Linked DNA regions of Sporomusa sphaeroides DSM 2875. The protein of the gene in region 1 interacts with the protein of each later gene in a pairwise test. Links are inferred from orthologs where the notes say so. Each region holds a gene or a part of one and is shown on either strand. Other genes may lie near its edges. The genes, in order: SPSPH_RS00165 and SPSPH_RS11385.

What was found.
Region 2: the proteins of SPSPH_RS00165 (region 1) and SPSPH_RS11385 interact in binary tests that used the Escherichia coli proteins (3 or more experiments, as listed by UniProt). The link is inferred for Sporomusa sphaeroides DSM 2875 from one-to-one orthologs.

What each region holds. Positions count from the first base shown.
Region 1 is NZ_CP146991.1:42,853-48,199, reverse strand. The notes cover bases 2,527-5,342. They hold SPSPH_RS00165 (pyridoxal phosphate-dependent aminotransferase), read right to left. Parts: upstream 4,625-5,342; coding sequence 3,428-4,624; downstream 2,527-3,427. Other genes in these bases: SPSPH_RS00160 (methionine ABC transporter permease), read right to left, coding at 4,683-5,336; SPSPH_RS00170 (MetQ/NlpA family ABC transporter substrate-binding protein), read right to left, coding at 2,527-3,244. Outside these bases: SPSPH_RS00180 (bile acid:sodium symporter family protein), read right to left, coding at 25-984; panB (3-methyl-2-oxobutanoate hydroxymethyltransferase), read right to left, coding at 1,261-2,097; more of SPSPH_RS00170, read right to left, coding at 2,426-2,526. UniProt on the Escherichia coli protein: Shows aminotransferase activity with methionine and histidine as substrates, and to a lesser extent also with phenylalanine.
Region 2 is NZ_CP146991.1:2,416,938-2,425,391, forward strand. Bases 2,274-6,236 are described here. They hold SPSPH_RS11385 (DNA polymerase III subunit alpha), read right to left. Parts: upstream 5,906-6,236; coding sequence 2,474-5,905; downstream 2,274-2,473. Other genes in these bases: SPSPH_RS11380 (electron transfer flavoprotein subunit beta/FixA family protein), read right to left, coding at 2,274-2,353. Outside these bases: SPSPH_RS11370 (DMT family transporter), read left to right, coding at 1-201; SPSPH_RS11375 (electron transfer flavoprotein subunit alpha), read right to left, coding at 351-1,550; more of SPSPH_RS11380, read right to left, coding at 1,568-2,273; SPSPH_RS11390 (ABC transporter substrate-binding protein), read left to right, coding at 6,269-7,138; SPSPH_RS11395 (peptidase U32 family protein), read left to right, coding at 7,161-8,454. UniProt on the Escherichia coli protein: DNA polymerase III is a complex, multichain enzyme responsible for most of the replicative synthesis in bacteria. This DNA polymerase also exhibits 3' to 5' exonuclease activity. The alpha chain is the DNA polymerase catalytic subunit.

The DNA.
Region 1 (5,347 bases):
CTTAATCTCAACCCTTACGGCAAATTACACGCCGGTTGAATCTGGTAAAGAACCATCGGTAGGCGGATTATTTGCCCAATAACCTGCAATAATAGAGCCGGTGAAATTATGCCATACACTAAAGATTGCCCCCGGAACGGCGGCCAGCGGTTCTAAATGGGCTATCGCCAGCACAACTGCCAGCCCGGACATTTCAATGCCAATTTCAAAGGTAATGGCTCTTGCCTGACGTTCCCCCATACCGAGAGCCTTCGAAGCTCCATAACCTAAAAGCAAACCCAGAGCATTATGCAGTGCAACAGCCGCAAATGCAATAAGAGCGACGGTTACCAGCTTGGAGGCGCTCATCGCAACTACAATTGCGATAGCCCAAATAATTGCAATGACCGAAATTACCGGGACAATCTTCATGATGCGGTCAACAAAGCTGCTAAACAAACCACGCAGTACCATTCCCAATATAACTGGCCCCAGTACAATTTTTACTACATCCAAAAACATAGCCTGCGCACTGACATGAACTTCCGCTCCGGCAAGCAGCAAAAATGTAGCAGGCAGCAGAAGCGGTGCCAAAATAATATTAAAACTGGAAACCGTTACAGACAAAGCCGTATCGGCTTTTGCCAGAAAACTCATTACATTGGAAGCCGTACCACTGGGACAGCAGCCTACCAGGATAAGCCCGGCAGCCAAGGCGGGAGGCAAGCCCAGCAGCTTTGCAACACCCCAGCCTACTGTTGGCATAATTAAATACCGGAGTACAATACCGATAATAACATCTCTGGGTCTGGATAATACCAGCTTAAAGTCATCTACCGACATGGACAGCCCCATCCCCAGCATGATAGTTCCCAGCAAATAAGTTACCAGCGGTCCCTGATGCTTGATTGTATCCGGATACAAAAATGCCAGACCGGAAAAGAAGATAAGCCATACGGGAAATAATTTTGTAATTGTCATAGCAATTTTTTCTAAAAACGCCATTTATTGTTTTCCTCCATTTCCTTGCTCTAAATTGGGTTTGCTCAACTACACTCCTGTATAATTTGATACCTGCTGCCTACCATTTTTAAGCCAGGTTGTCTAACTATATATTCCAATATGGCTCTTTCTTACTTTCCAGTCTGTCACCGCAACAGGATTAAACTGCGTATAAAGAAACTTGGCTTACGCAATCTGGCGATAAGCGGTAAGCCGCTGTTATTCTTTTTATCGTGGAATTTGGGCTGACAAATCACATCACTAAACCGTCTGTTTTACTTAATACAAATTCTTTAAATCTTCCTCTGCCATACCAAAAGAGTGTTCCGGTCCGGGGAAAACGCCAGCCTGAGTTTCCTGATAAAAGGAATTTAGTGCATCTACCATTTGCGTATTGAGCTTGGCATATTGTTTTACCATCTTAGGTACAAACCGGTCGAACATTCCCAGTAAATCCTGAGTAACCAGCACCTGCGCGTCACAATAGGGTCCTGCTCCGATTCCCATAGTAGGAATGGACAGTTCCTCTGTAATTCGTTTAGCTACCGGTGCAGGTATGCATTCCAATACGATGGCAAAAGCACCGGCCTGCTCAAGCGCTTTTGCATCTTCGATTAATTGCTTTGCAGCCTCCGCATCTTTGCCCTGGACCTTAAAGCCGCCCAATTGACCTGCGGTTTGCGGTGTCAGGCCAATATGACCCATAACCGGAATGCCGCCCTTCACCAATGCTTCTACGATGTGTGCAACATTTTTGCCACCTTCCAGTTTAATGGCATCTGCACCGCCTTCTTTCATAATGCGGTTAGCATTACGGGCAGCGTCTTCAATTCCCGTATTGTAAGAGCCAAACGGCATGTCCCCAACAACAAAAGTATTTGGTGCTCCTTTGACCACAGGTTTGGTGTGATGAATAATATCCTCCATCGTAACCGGTACAGTACTGTCATATCCCAATACCGTCATCCCCAGCGAATCACCCACCAGAATCATTTCAATCGGAGTTTTTTCAATTACAGAAGCCAGTAAAACATCATAAGCGGTGATCATTGTGAACTTCTTTTCCTTGCCCTTCATTGCCTTACATTGTGGAATTGTAATTTTTACCTTTGCCATAGATATCCTCTCCTTCGAAAATATATTTATTGTCCCGCTTTACGCGAAACAGGGAAAACATTTTTGTTTCACTATACGAAACGATCGTTTCGTATTTTTTCGAAAAAATTTACTTGGTTTACCCAAGTTGAATTTTGATATAGTTTTTAAATATTTGACAGACTATTTCGTTATTTAGCCAAATTGTATAGCTTTCATCATTATTTGTCAAGAGTTTTTTTGTATATGCCAGGCTATTGTCAAACGCCATCTGTAATAAAAAAACCACGGTCAATTGAAGTAAGCTTGTTCCCTTCATTTACCGTGGTTTTTACATTTGCTTAATCGATTACCAAGCTGCTATTACCGAGCTTTTAAAGTGCTCTTCAATAAATTTCTTAACTTCTGCGGACTGGTATACTTTAATAAGCTTAGCAATCGCCGGATTGTCTTTATCTTTAGACTTAACCGCAATAATATTGGCATAAGGCGAGTTGCCGTCTTCCATCGCCAGGGCATCCTTATTGGGAACCAAACCGGCAGTCATGGCATAATTGGTATTAACGGCTGCCAGATCTACATCTTCCAGCGACCGCGGTACCTGGGCGGCATCCAGTTCTTTAATCTTAAAGTTCTTGGGATTCTCGGCAATATCAGCCGCAGCCGCCTTAAGCCCGGCACCGGCTTTAAGCTTGATTAGCCCCTGTTGTTCCAACAGCAGCAAGGCACGCCCGCCATTAGTGGGATCATTCGGAATAGCAATGGTCGCGCCTGGCTTAAGTTCGCTGATGGCATTGACTTTTTTAGAATAAATGCCCATCGGGAATATAACTGTTTTAGCTACCGATACTATATCATATTTACGGTCTTGCACCATATTGTCAAGGTACGGCTGGTGCTGAAAGCTGTTGGCATCAATATCCCCCTGATGTAATGCCACATTGGGCTGAACATAGTCATTAAATTCAACGACTTCAATTTTTAAGCCTTCTTTTTCCGCGATTTTTTTGACAACATCCATAACTTCAGCATGCGGACCGGCGGTCACGCCCACTTTTAGCGGCTTATCTGCTGCCGGAGCCGTCGCTTGCTTGCCGCAGCCGGCCAGCCCGGCCACTGATAAGGTTAAAATAGCAGCTAATGCAATTTGTTTTATATATTTTTTCATTTTTATCTCTCCTTGTGTTATGATGAGGTTCTTCGCTACCGCTCAGAACTAAGCGATTCGCACATGTTTCTGCGTCGCTATCACTCCTAAAAACTTGGCTCTCTGCTTATCGCTACCGCTCAGAACTAAGCGATTCGCACAAGTTCCCGCGTCGCTATCACTCCTAAAAACTTGGCTCTCTGCTTATCTGCTTATAAGCTTCTGCAACCGTTCAGCAGCAGCGCTTAAGGTTTCAAACTTTTTGCAGAAACAGAACCTAATCAGTTTTTTACCGGCTGTGCTTTCCGCCCGGAAGAAACTCGAACCCGGAACAACAGCAACCCCAATCTCGCTGGCCATATATTTAGCAAAAGCAACGTCATCATCCCAGCCGAACGGGGTAATATCAGCCATAATATAATAAGCGCCCTGTGGTCTTACGCAAGTAAAACCAACCTTCTCTAAAGCGGTAAGCAAATAGTCGCGGCGTTCACGGTAGAAACCGGATAGCTCTTCATAGTATTCTGCGCCAAAAGTAAAGGCGGCGGCGGCGGCCACCTGCAACGGAGCAGCGGCGCCTACTGTAAGAAAGTCATGTACCTTCCGGACAGAGGCGGTAATCTCAGCAGAAGCCTGAACATACCCAATCCGCCAGCCGGTAACACTAAAGGTCTTTGAAACGCTGTTTACCGCAATTGTACGCTCCGCCATTCCCGGCAAAGTCCACAGCGGAATATGTTTGGTATTGTCATATAAAATATGTTCATAAATCTCGTCATTAATAGCAAGTACATCATGTTTGATACACAGTTTGGAAATCAGTTCCAATTCCTCGCGGTTAAATACTTTGCCTGTAGGATTGTTGGGAGTATTAATAATAATCGCTTTGGTTTTATCGGAAAATGCAGCAATCAGTTCCTCACGGTTAAAGTTAAATTCCGGTGGGGTCAAGCTGACATATTTGGGCACAGCCCCACATAAAATTACGTCAGCTCCGTAGTTTTCATAAAACGGTTCAAAGATAATAACTTCATCCCCGGGATTGACAGTAGCCAATAGCGTGGCGATCATGCCTTCCGTAGCACCGCAACACACAGTCAGTTGACGTTCCGGATCGATGGTGACGCCATAATCCCGCTCCACTTTGGCGGCAATGGCATCACGCAACCCTTTCGTTCCCCAGGTTACCGCGTATTGATTGTGGTCTTCCATAACAGCCTTTACAGCAGCCTGCTTAATGGCTTCCGGGGCCGGGAAATCGGGAAAGCCCTGTGCCAAATTAATGGCATTATGGGCCGCGGCAATCCGGCTCATTTCCCTGATTACTGATTCGGTAAACTGTCTGGCTTTAGCTGAGGCGTAGCCGCCTTCGCGCATACTCTGAATAACATTTTGCACTATAAATACCTCCCAACTAATACAGTAACACCTTTGCAGGCCATTTGATTACAGACTTACATTATCTTTTATTTAATTTGTGAGCAAAGTAATCGCCACTTGACTGAACCATTTGTACCAAAGCAATCAGAATGACTACTGTTGCTAACATAACGTCAGCTCTAAACCGCTGATAACCGTAGCGGATGGCCAAATCCCCCAAACCACCGCCACCAATCGCACCTGCCATCGCAGAGTAACCAATAAGGCTAATCACTGTCAGCGTCAGCCCCAAAACAATGGACGGCATAGCTTCCGGAATGAGTACCTTCAATATAATCTGGCTGGGTGATGCTCCCATCGCTTGTGCCGCCTCAATAAGTCCTGCATCTACTTCTTTGAGAGCCGATTCGACAATACGGGCAACAAAGGGGGCGGCGGCAATAGTAAGTGGCACAATAGCAGCATTTGTGCCAATAGATGTACCGACAATAAGCCGGGTAAACGGGATGATGGCTACCATTAAAATAATAAACGGAGTTGACCTTGCAGCATTTATAATAGCTCCTAACGTCTGGTTCAACACCGGCTGCTCTTTAATATGTCCTTTACCGGTTATGACCAATATAACCCCAAGCGGAATCCCCAGGATTGCCGATACCAGCGAAGAAACCGCAACCATATATAATGTCTCACCCAATGCCTCAACCAGCAACATAAGCATGTCTTGCGACATAACCAATCACC
Region 2 (8,454 bases), 2.4 Mb from region 1 along the record:
ACAGCCAAGGCAGGCAGTGCCACCGCATCACTGTATAATAATGTGGCTCCGGTTTTTGCGGTTGGCGCCGGGTATCTGTTTCTGGGGGAAACCTTCGGCTGGCTGCAATTCTTTGGTGCTATGATAATTTTAACCGGTTTGTATGTTGCCAAAAGACAGAGCGCAAAATCGACACCGGCGAGTGGCACTGATTCTGCGTAAGTAAAAATAAAGAAAACACGGCTTGCCCCGAGCCTCAGCGAAGGTGCAAGCCGATGTTGCCTTATCCAGGCGAAAGTTATACTTTCTATCAGGATAAATTAAGTCCCGCATTCCCTAGTCTGGAGTGCGGGACTTATTATGTATACTAATCAGCAGGCCTGCTTAAGTTTTTTAATCTCCTCAATCAGCACAGGCAACACGTCCAAAGCATCACCCACAATGCCAAAGTCGGCAAATTTAAAGATAGGCGCATCGGCATCTTTGTTAATAGCGATAATGATGTCCGAGGTCGACATACCGGCTAAATGCTGGATGGCACCACTGATGCCGCAGGCAATATAGACTTTGGGAGCTACGGTTTTGCCGGTTTGTCCGACTTGATGGATAGCCGGCTTCCAGCCGGCGTCAACAGCCGCGCGGGAGGCACCGACAGCGCCGCCGAGTACATTGGCCAATTCTTCAATAAGCGCAAAATTTTCGGGTTTACCCATCCCCCTGCCGCCGGAGACAATGAACTGAGCTTCGTCAAGGTTACAGGAGGCAGTTTCGCTGAGTGTCAGTAATTCAATAAATTTTGTCCTGATATCTTCGGCCTTGACTTTGCTTGCTACCCGCACCAGTTCGCCGCTGCGAGAGGTATCAGGCACAGGACGTTTGAATACATTGGGCCTGACAGTTCCCATCTGCGGCCGATGATTAGGACACAGAATGGTAGCCATAATATTGCCGCCAAAGGCCGGACGCGTCCAGGCAACAAGCCCGGTTTCCTCATCAATGCCTAAACTGGTGCAATCAGCCGTCAGACCTGTACCTACCCGGCAGGCCACCCGCGGGCCAAGATCGCGCCCGTCATTGGTCGCCCCCATCAGAATAACGGAAGGTTTATAGGCAGTGATTAAATCGGTTAAAGCAATGGTATAAGCATCGGTGCTGTAATGCTTATATTCTGCGCCTTCCAGCAAATACACTTTGTCAGCACCGCTGGCAAACAGTTCCCGGGCTAAGGGTTCCACACCTTCACCGATAACTACGGCAGCCAGTTCCTGTCCCATCGCACCGGCAAGTTTACGCCCTTCCCCCAGCAGTTCCAGTCCGACATTACGAACCTTGCCCTGAAATTGTTCTATATATACCCATACACCCTGATAATCACCGGTATCTGCCGCCGGTTCTGCCGCAGCCGGACGAGTGATGGCCGTTACGGGGCATACATCAATACATGCGCCACATACTGTGCAAGCATCGGTAATTACTGCTTTATCGTCTTCCATAACAATCGCCCCGAACGGACAGGCACCGACACAGGCACTGCAGCCTATGCACTGTTCTTTATCTACAATTACAGCCATTTATAATTCCCCCTGCATCAGATAATTTTAGCCTGATTAAGTTTAGTCAGTAACCGGGTTACAGCGGCACGGGCAGTATCTTCCTGAATAATCTCACCCTGTACCCGCTGCTGGGGGGTAAAGATGCGGCGAACCTGGGTAGGTGAACCCTTAAGGCCAATCTCGTCCAAATTTACATCAACATCGGCAGCCGTCCAGACAGGCACCTCTTTGCGATTGGCTTTCATTCTGCCTTTAATACTGGCGTAACGCGGTTCATTAATGGATTTTACCACACTAATTAACACAGGCAATGTGGTTTCAATAACTTCATAACCTTCTTCATGCTCACGTTCCACTCTGACTACCCCATCGGTAATGTCAAGTTTGGAAACATAGGTAAGCTGACTGATTGCCAAATGCTCCGCAAGCTCCGGTCCTACCTGGGCGGTATCCCCATCAATGGCTTGCTTGCCGCAAAGAATAACATCAAAATTACCAAGTTTCTTAATACCTGCAGCCAGGGTCCGGCTGGTAGCCAGTGTATCGGCACCGCCAAAGGCGCGGTCACTCAGTAAAACAGCTTCATCGGCCCCCATGGCAATACACTCTTTCAGCGCTTCGGCAGCCTGAGGTGGTCCCATAGAAATTACCGTTACCTGTCCTCCATGCTTTTCTTTGAGTTTCAGCGCTTCTTCCAAAGCATTTTTATCAAAAGGATTTACAATACTTGGCACACCCTGACGAATCAGCGTATTGGTCTGCGGGTCAATTTTAACCTCAGTAGTGTCAGGCACCTGCTTGACACAAACAATGATTTCCATGCGATAGCCTCCTGTTGTACAATATTCGATTAATAGCAACAAATGTAATATCTCTTATTCTAATATTATTTACGGGACAACTGCAACATTTTTCGCAAATCAATTAAAATTTCGTTGCGATTAAGCAGTAGTTACAGTCCCTTTGCCCAAAAGCCCTTCAATGGCGGCAACAGCTGCCGGTGTCGGCTCAATCCAATATTTTTTCTCCGTCTTTATCACCCGTGTCCGGCTGCTGCCGGTCAGATGCAAATAAACGGCTGCCTGACCATTGTATTTGGTGAGCACTTCCTGCAGCTTGGCTAAAATGACCGGGGTTTCCTGCTCCTGGCGCAAAGTAATTCTAACCTCGGCGCCGGCGTTTTCCAGCAAACTGATATTGTCAGCCATAACCTTGGCGCCTTCTTCGTGAATATTCAGCCGTCCGGAAACCAGGACAGGTAAATCAGGCGCCAACAGGCGGCCTGTTTTTTCAAAAACCTTGGGAAATACGATGACTTCCACTTGTCCGGAAAAATCCTCAAGGCTGATAAAACACATCATACTGCCATTTTTGGTATTAATGCGCTTAGCACTGGCAATGAGCCCGCCTACCCGGATGGGCTGCCCGTCGGTATATTGACCTTCGGCCAAAGTGCCCAGTGCCGGCAGCGTCTCCAATTTAGCACGATATTTATCCAACGGATGACCGGTTACATAAAATCCGGTTATTTCTTTTTCCAAGGCTAAGATCTGTTCCTGCGGCATTTCGGGTATATCCGGCAGGCTGACATCATTTACGCACTCCAGCGTATCGTCCCCAAACAGCCCCAATTGTCCGCTGGCCGCGTCCTTCTGGCGGCAGGCAGCCACTTCGACAGCTTGCTCCAGTACGTGCAGCAGCTGGGAACGGCGGGCATTAAGCGAATCAAAAGCCCCGCATTTAATCAAACTTTCAATAACCCGTTTATTCACCAGCCGCATGTCAACACGGGAGCAAAAATCAACAAGTGACGTAAATTTACCGCCCTTTTGCCGGGCCTTAATTATGCTTTCCAAAGCATTGCCGCCTGCATTTTTTACACCGGCCAAGCCAAAGCGAATGGCTTCGCCGTCAACCGAAAACGAACTGCCGCTGGCATTAATATCCGGCGGTAAAACGGCAATACCCCGGCGGCGGCATTCTTCGATATAGTAACCCACCTTATCATTGGTTCCCATGACACTGGTAAGCAGTGCTGCGTAAAACTCCTGCGGATAGTGGGCTTTTAAGTACGCTGTCTGATAGGCTACCAGGGCATAGGCGGCACTGTGGGATTTGTTAAAACCGTAGTCGGCGAAATGGGTCATAAGTTCGAACACATCATGAGCCAGTTTCGCATCTATCCCCCGTTCGGCGGCCCCTTGGAGAAAGTTTTCCCGCTGCGCATCCAGCACTTCATGTTTCTTTTTCCCCATAGCCCGGCGCAACAGGTCGGCTTGTCCCAGGGTAAACCCGGCCAGTGTGGACGCAATCTGCATAACCTGCTCCTGGTACAGGATAACACCAAAGGTATCTTCGAGGATGGGCTCTAAGAGCGGATGCAGATAGGTAACTACCTTCTTACCGTGGCGGCCATCAATAAAATCAGATACCATGCCGCTTCCCAAAGGACCCGGGCGGTAGAGCGCCACCAGGGGAATGAGGTCGTCAAACCGTTCCGGCCTCAAGTCTTTCACCAGATTGGTCATGCCGCTTGATTCCATTTGAAACACGCCGGAGGTATCACCGACAGCCAGCATGGCGCAGGTTTTGGCATCTTCCAGCGGAATGGTTTCAATATCCAGTTCCTGTCCCCGGTTTTCCCGGATAAGGGCGATGGCATCACCAATAACCGTCAGGGTTCTCAGCCCCAGTAAATCCATCTTCAGCAGACCGATTTCTTCAATCCGGTCTTTGTCAAACTGAGTGGTAAGAAAACCTTCACTGGAAAGCTGCAGCGGGGCAAAATGTGTCAGCGGCTCTTTCGCAATAACCAGGCCGGCGGCATGGGTGGAAGCATGGCGCGGCAAGCCTTCCACCGCCATGGCAAGATCAACCAGTTTCTTTACTGTTTCTTCGCTGTCATAGAGGTCTTTTAACTCCCGGTTGGCTGTTAACGCTTTTTTCAAAGTGATACCCAGTTCGGCAGGTACTAATTTGGCAATACGGTCAACCTCGCCATAGGGCAGATTTAACGCCCGTCCCACATCGCGGATCGCCGCCCGCGCCGCCATAGTTCCAAAAGTGATAATTTGCGCTACACGGTCACTGCCATAGCGTGCTACAACATATTCGATGATTTTACTGCGGCGTTCATAACAAAAATCTATATCAATATCAGGCATAGATACCCGTTCCGGATTTAAAAACCGTTCAAACAGCAGGCCGTATTTAAGCGGGTCAATATTAGTAATGCCTAACAAATAGGCAACAATACTGCCAGCCGCCGAACCCCTTCCCGGCCCTACAGGAATGGACTGGCTACGGGAATAGTTGACAAAGTCCCAGACAATGAGGAAGTAGCTGGAATAACCCATTTTTTTTATGACACCCAGTTCATAAACAAGCCTTTCCTCCACTGCCGGCGTTGCCTGCGGATACCGCCGGCAAACCGCCTCCCGGCATAGCTGGGCAAGATAGTCATCGTCATTGATGCCATCCGGTGTAGGAAAATCAGGCAGGTAGAGCCGGTCAAAATCAAAGGTGACATTGCAGCGTTCAGCAATCTTCAGGGTATTGCTCAAAGCTTCCGGATACCCGGCAAACAGCTCAGCCATTTCCGCCGGACTTTTCAAGTAAAAATCGTCACTGGGAAACCGCATCCGGCCGGGTTCGTCCACAGTCTTGCCTGTTTGAATACAAAGCAGAACATCATGGCATTCGGCGTCCTCTTTGTTAATATAATGAGCGTCATTGGTGGCAACAAGACCAAGTTCCAGCTTTGCCGCCAGTTTGACCAAATGCTGGTTTGCCTGTTTTTCTTCAGGCATGCCGTGATCCTGCAGTTCGATAAAGAAATTGTCCTGTCCGAAAATCTCCTTATACTCAGCAGCCAAAGCCTCGGCTCCGGCCAGATCTCCCCGCAAAATCGCCGCAGGTATCTCACCGGCAATGCAGGCACTCAAGCCAATCAGGCCTTCACTATAGCTGCGCAGTATTTCCCGGTCAATCCGGGGTTTGTAATAAAAACCTTCACTGTAGCCGCGCGATACCAATTCGATAAGATTGCGATACCCCTGCTCGCTGGCGGCCAGCAGCACGAGATGATAATATGACTCCCCTTCCACAGCTGCTTTATCGAACCGCGAGCGTGGCGCAACATATACTTCACAGCCGATAATTGCTTTAATGCCATGCTTCTTGGCTTGTTTATAAAAATCGATTGTGCCGTACATCGTACCATGGTCAGTCATGGCTACTGCCGGCATTCCCAATTCCTTGGCCCGGCGCACCATATCTTCAATTCGGGCAGCGCCGTCTAACAGGCTATATTCGGTGTGATTATGCAAATGGACAAAAGATACGCCTGTATTATAAGTTTTATCTGTATTCATAAGGTTTCTCATCATCCCTGTAATCATCATTCAGCAATCTTTGCTGTAGCATGAAACATATATCTTTCTTTGTGTATTATATCATATTCTTGCGAAACAACGTGGTTTAATTTTTGTCCGTTGTTTTGTCAAGTCTATAGTACCTTGTGCCACCTAATTATTTGGATTATATAGCAGTCTTTTTCCGTCCTGCGTTGTTGTCGTCGCCTTACATATGTCCGATATGCGCGGCTCCTCCGCCTAGCAGGGCGAAAAAATCCTTGCTATTTAATCTCAAATTTTAAGTGCCACAAGGTACTAGCAGGTATTTGTCAATTTCATGTGGAAATTGTACAAAAAAGAAAGGCGAGAGGTGTTATTTACTTGCATAATATAGGGATTTTACAGTTAACGCAGAATCTGGATGATGCCGTACATGGCTTTAAATCCGGGCTGACCGGACAAGATTTGGCTGTTGAGTTTCATTATGTAAATGCCGATGGCGCTTTGCATGATTTACCGCAGCTTGCCGGCAAACTGGCTAAACAAAAGGTTGACCTCATTTTTGCCTGTTCTACCCCGGCTGCGCAGGCGGCTGTTGCTTTAGCAGGCAATATCCCGGTAGTTTTCACACCGGTCTTTGACCCGGTAGGTGCGGGACTGGTTAAAACCATGGACAAGCCGGGGGGCAAAGCCACGGGCATGGCAGGTATGGTTCCGGCTGCCGCCAAAGCGGCGTTTATCCGTGAGCTTTTGCCGTCAGCTAACAACATCGGCATTTTATATCACAGCGGCGACAGCAATGCCCTGCTGGAGATAAGTAATTTTAAACAAGCGGCAGCCGGCCTGTTTAGTCTTGTTGAACTGCCTGCAGACAAAGCTGAGGATTTGTCGGTATTGGCAGATCGACTGCCGCCAAACCTGGATGCTCTGTTTCTCCCCATTGGGCGGGTCATCGAAGAAAATTTCGCCAGTGTAGCCTACTATGCCGAAGCGGCAAACCTGCCAATCATTACTTCCCATGCCCCCAATGTGCCAGCAGGAGCATTAGGAGCGCTTGTGGCCAACCACTTCGAACTGGGACGCGCTTGTGGTGCCCAGGCAGCACAAATTCTTGCCGGGGCTGAACCTGGCAATATTCCTGTCGGTATTGTTGAACATCCCGAAATTCAACTGAATACCTTCGTGGCAGCCAATCTGGGAATTGAACTGTCTCCGTCACTGCTGGTCAAAGCGAAAGAAGTGTTTGAGTAATTCTTAATTTGGAGTGAACTACATGCTATTAACCCGGCAATCTGTTGAACTTTTAGCGCCTGTCGGCACTTGGGAAGTATTAGAAGCGGCAATTACAGCCGGCGCCGATGCCGTATATCTTGGCGGCAAACGCTTTAACATGCGCCTGCACCGGACTGATACCAATTTTGATGATAAAAAACTGACCCAGGCTATTACCTACGCTCACGCCCGTAACGTCCGTCTATATGTTACTGTCAATAACCTTATCAGTGAACGGGAAATCCCCGGTGTGCGCGATTATCTCAAATTTTTAAATGAAATCCAGCCAGATGCACTGATTGTCCAAGATCTGGCCATCCTGGAACTGGCGCGGGAAATCAACCTTACTGTTCCCCTGCACGCTTCAGTTATGATGAATACTCATAATGAACATACCATAAAAGCGCTTATGGACTATGGCATTACCCGGGTGGTAACCAACCGTGAATTGACATTGTCCCAGCTCTCGCTGCTCAGGGAGCGTACCGGCGTTGAACTGGAATATTTCATTCATGGCGACATGTGCGCAGCTCACAGCGGTCAGTGCTTCCACTCCGGTGTAGTATTCGGCCAAAGCTCCAACCGCGGCCGCTGCCTGAAACCCTGCCGCTGGCCCTACCAGCTTGTCGATACCCTTACCGGTCAGGCTGTGGCCGCAAAAGACCCCGGACCGTATAAATTAGCACTTAAGGATATGTGCATGTACACGGCTTTACCGCAGCTGATTCAATCTGGTGTCTGCTCCTTCAAAATTGAAGGCCGCATGCGTACGGCCGATTTTGTCAGCCGGATTGTAAGGCTATACCGCAAAGCCCTTGACCGCTATATTGCCGACCCCAATGGCTACACCTTTGATGCCACAGACTGGCAAGAACTTTATGAATACCGTTCCCGTGACTTTTCAACCTGTTATGCGCTTGGCAATCCAGGTGCCAGCTCTATTGGCTATACCGGTGAACGCGAGCCCCGCTTTTTCAGTCAGGCAGTCAAAGAAGCCGGCGTCACCGGCAGTGCGGCAGTCCTGGTACCAAATACCGGGTCGGACAATCCTTCCCTGCGGCTGCGTCCTGCTCTTGCCGTGCGGGTGGCTGACCTTGCTTCACTAACCAGCGCCTTTGCCAATGGTGCCGATATTGCCTATATTGGCGGTGAGGCTTTTGCTCCCGGTAAGCCCTGGAGTCTGGAGGATATAAAAGCTGCCGTCAAACTGGCGGATGACCGGCAAGTGCAGGTTATTGTCACTACGCCGCGCATTACCATGGAACGGGAAGCCGGCGAGCTTGAACAATTATTTG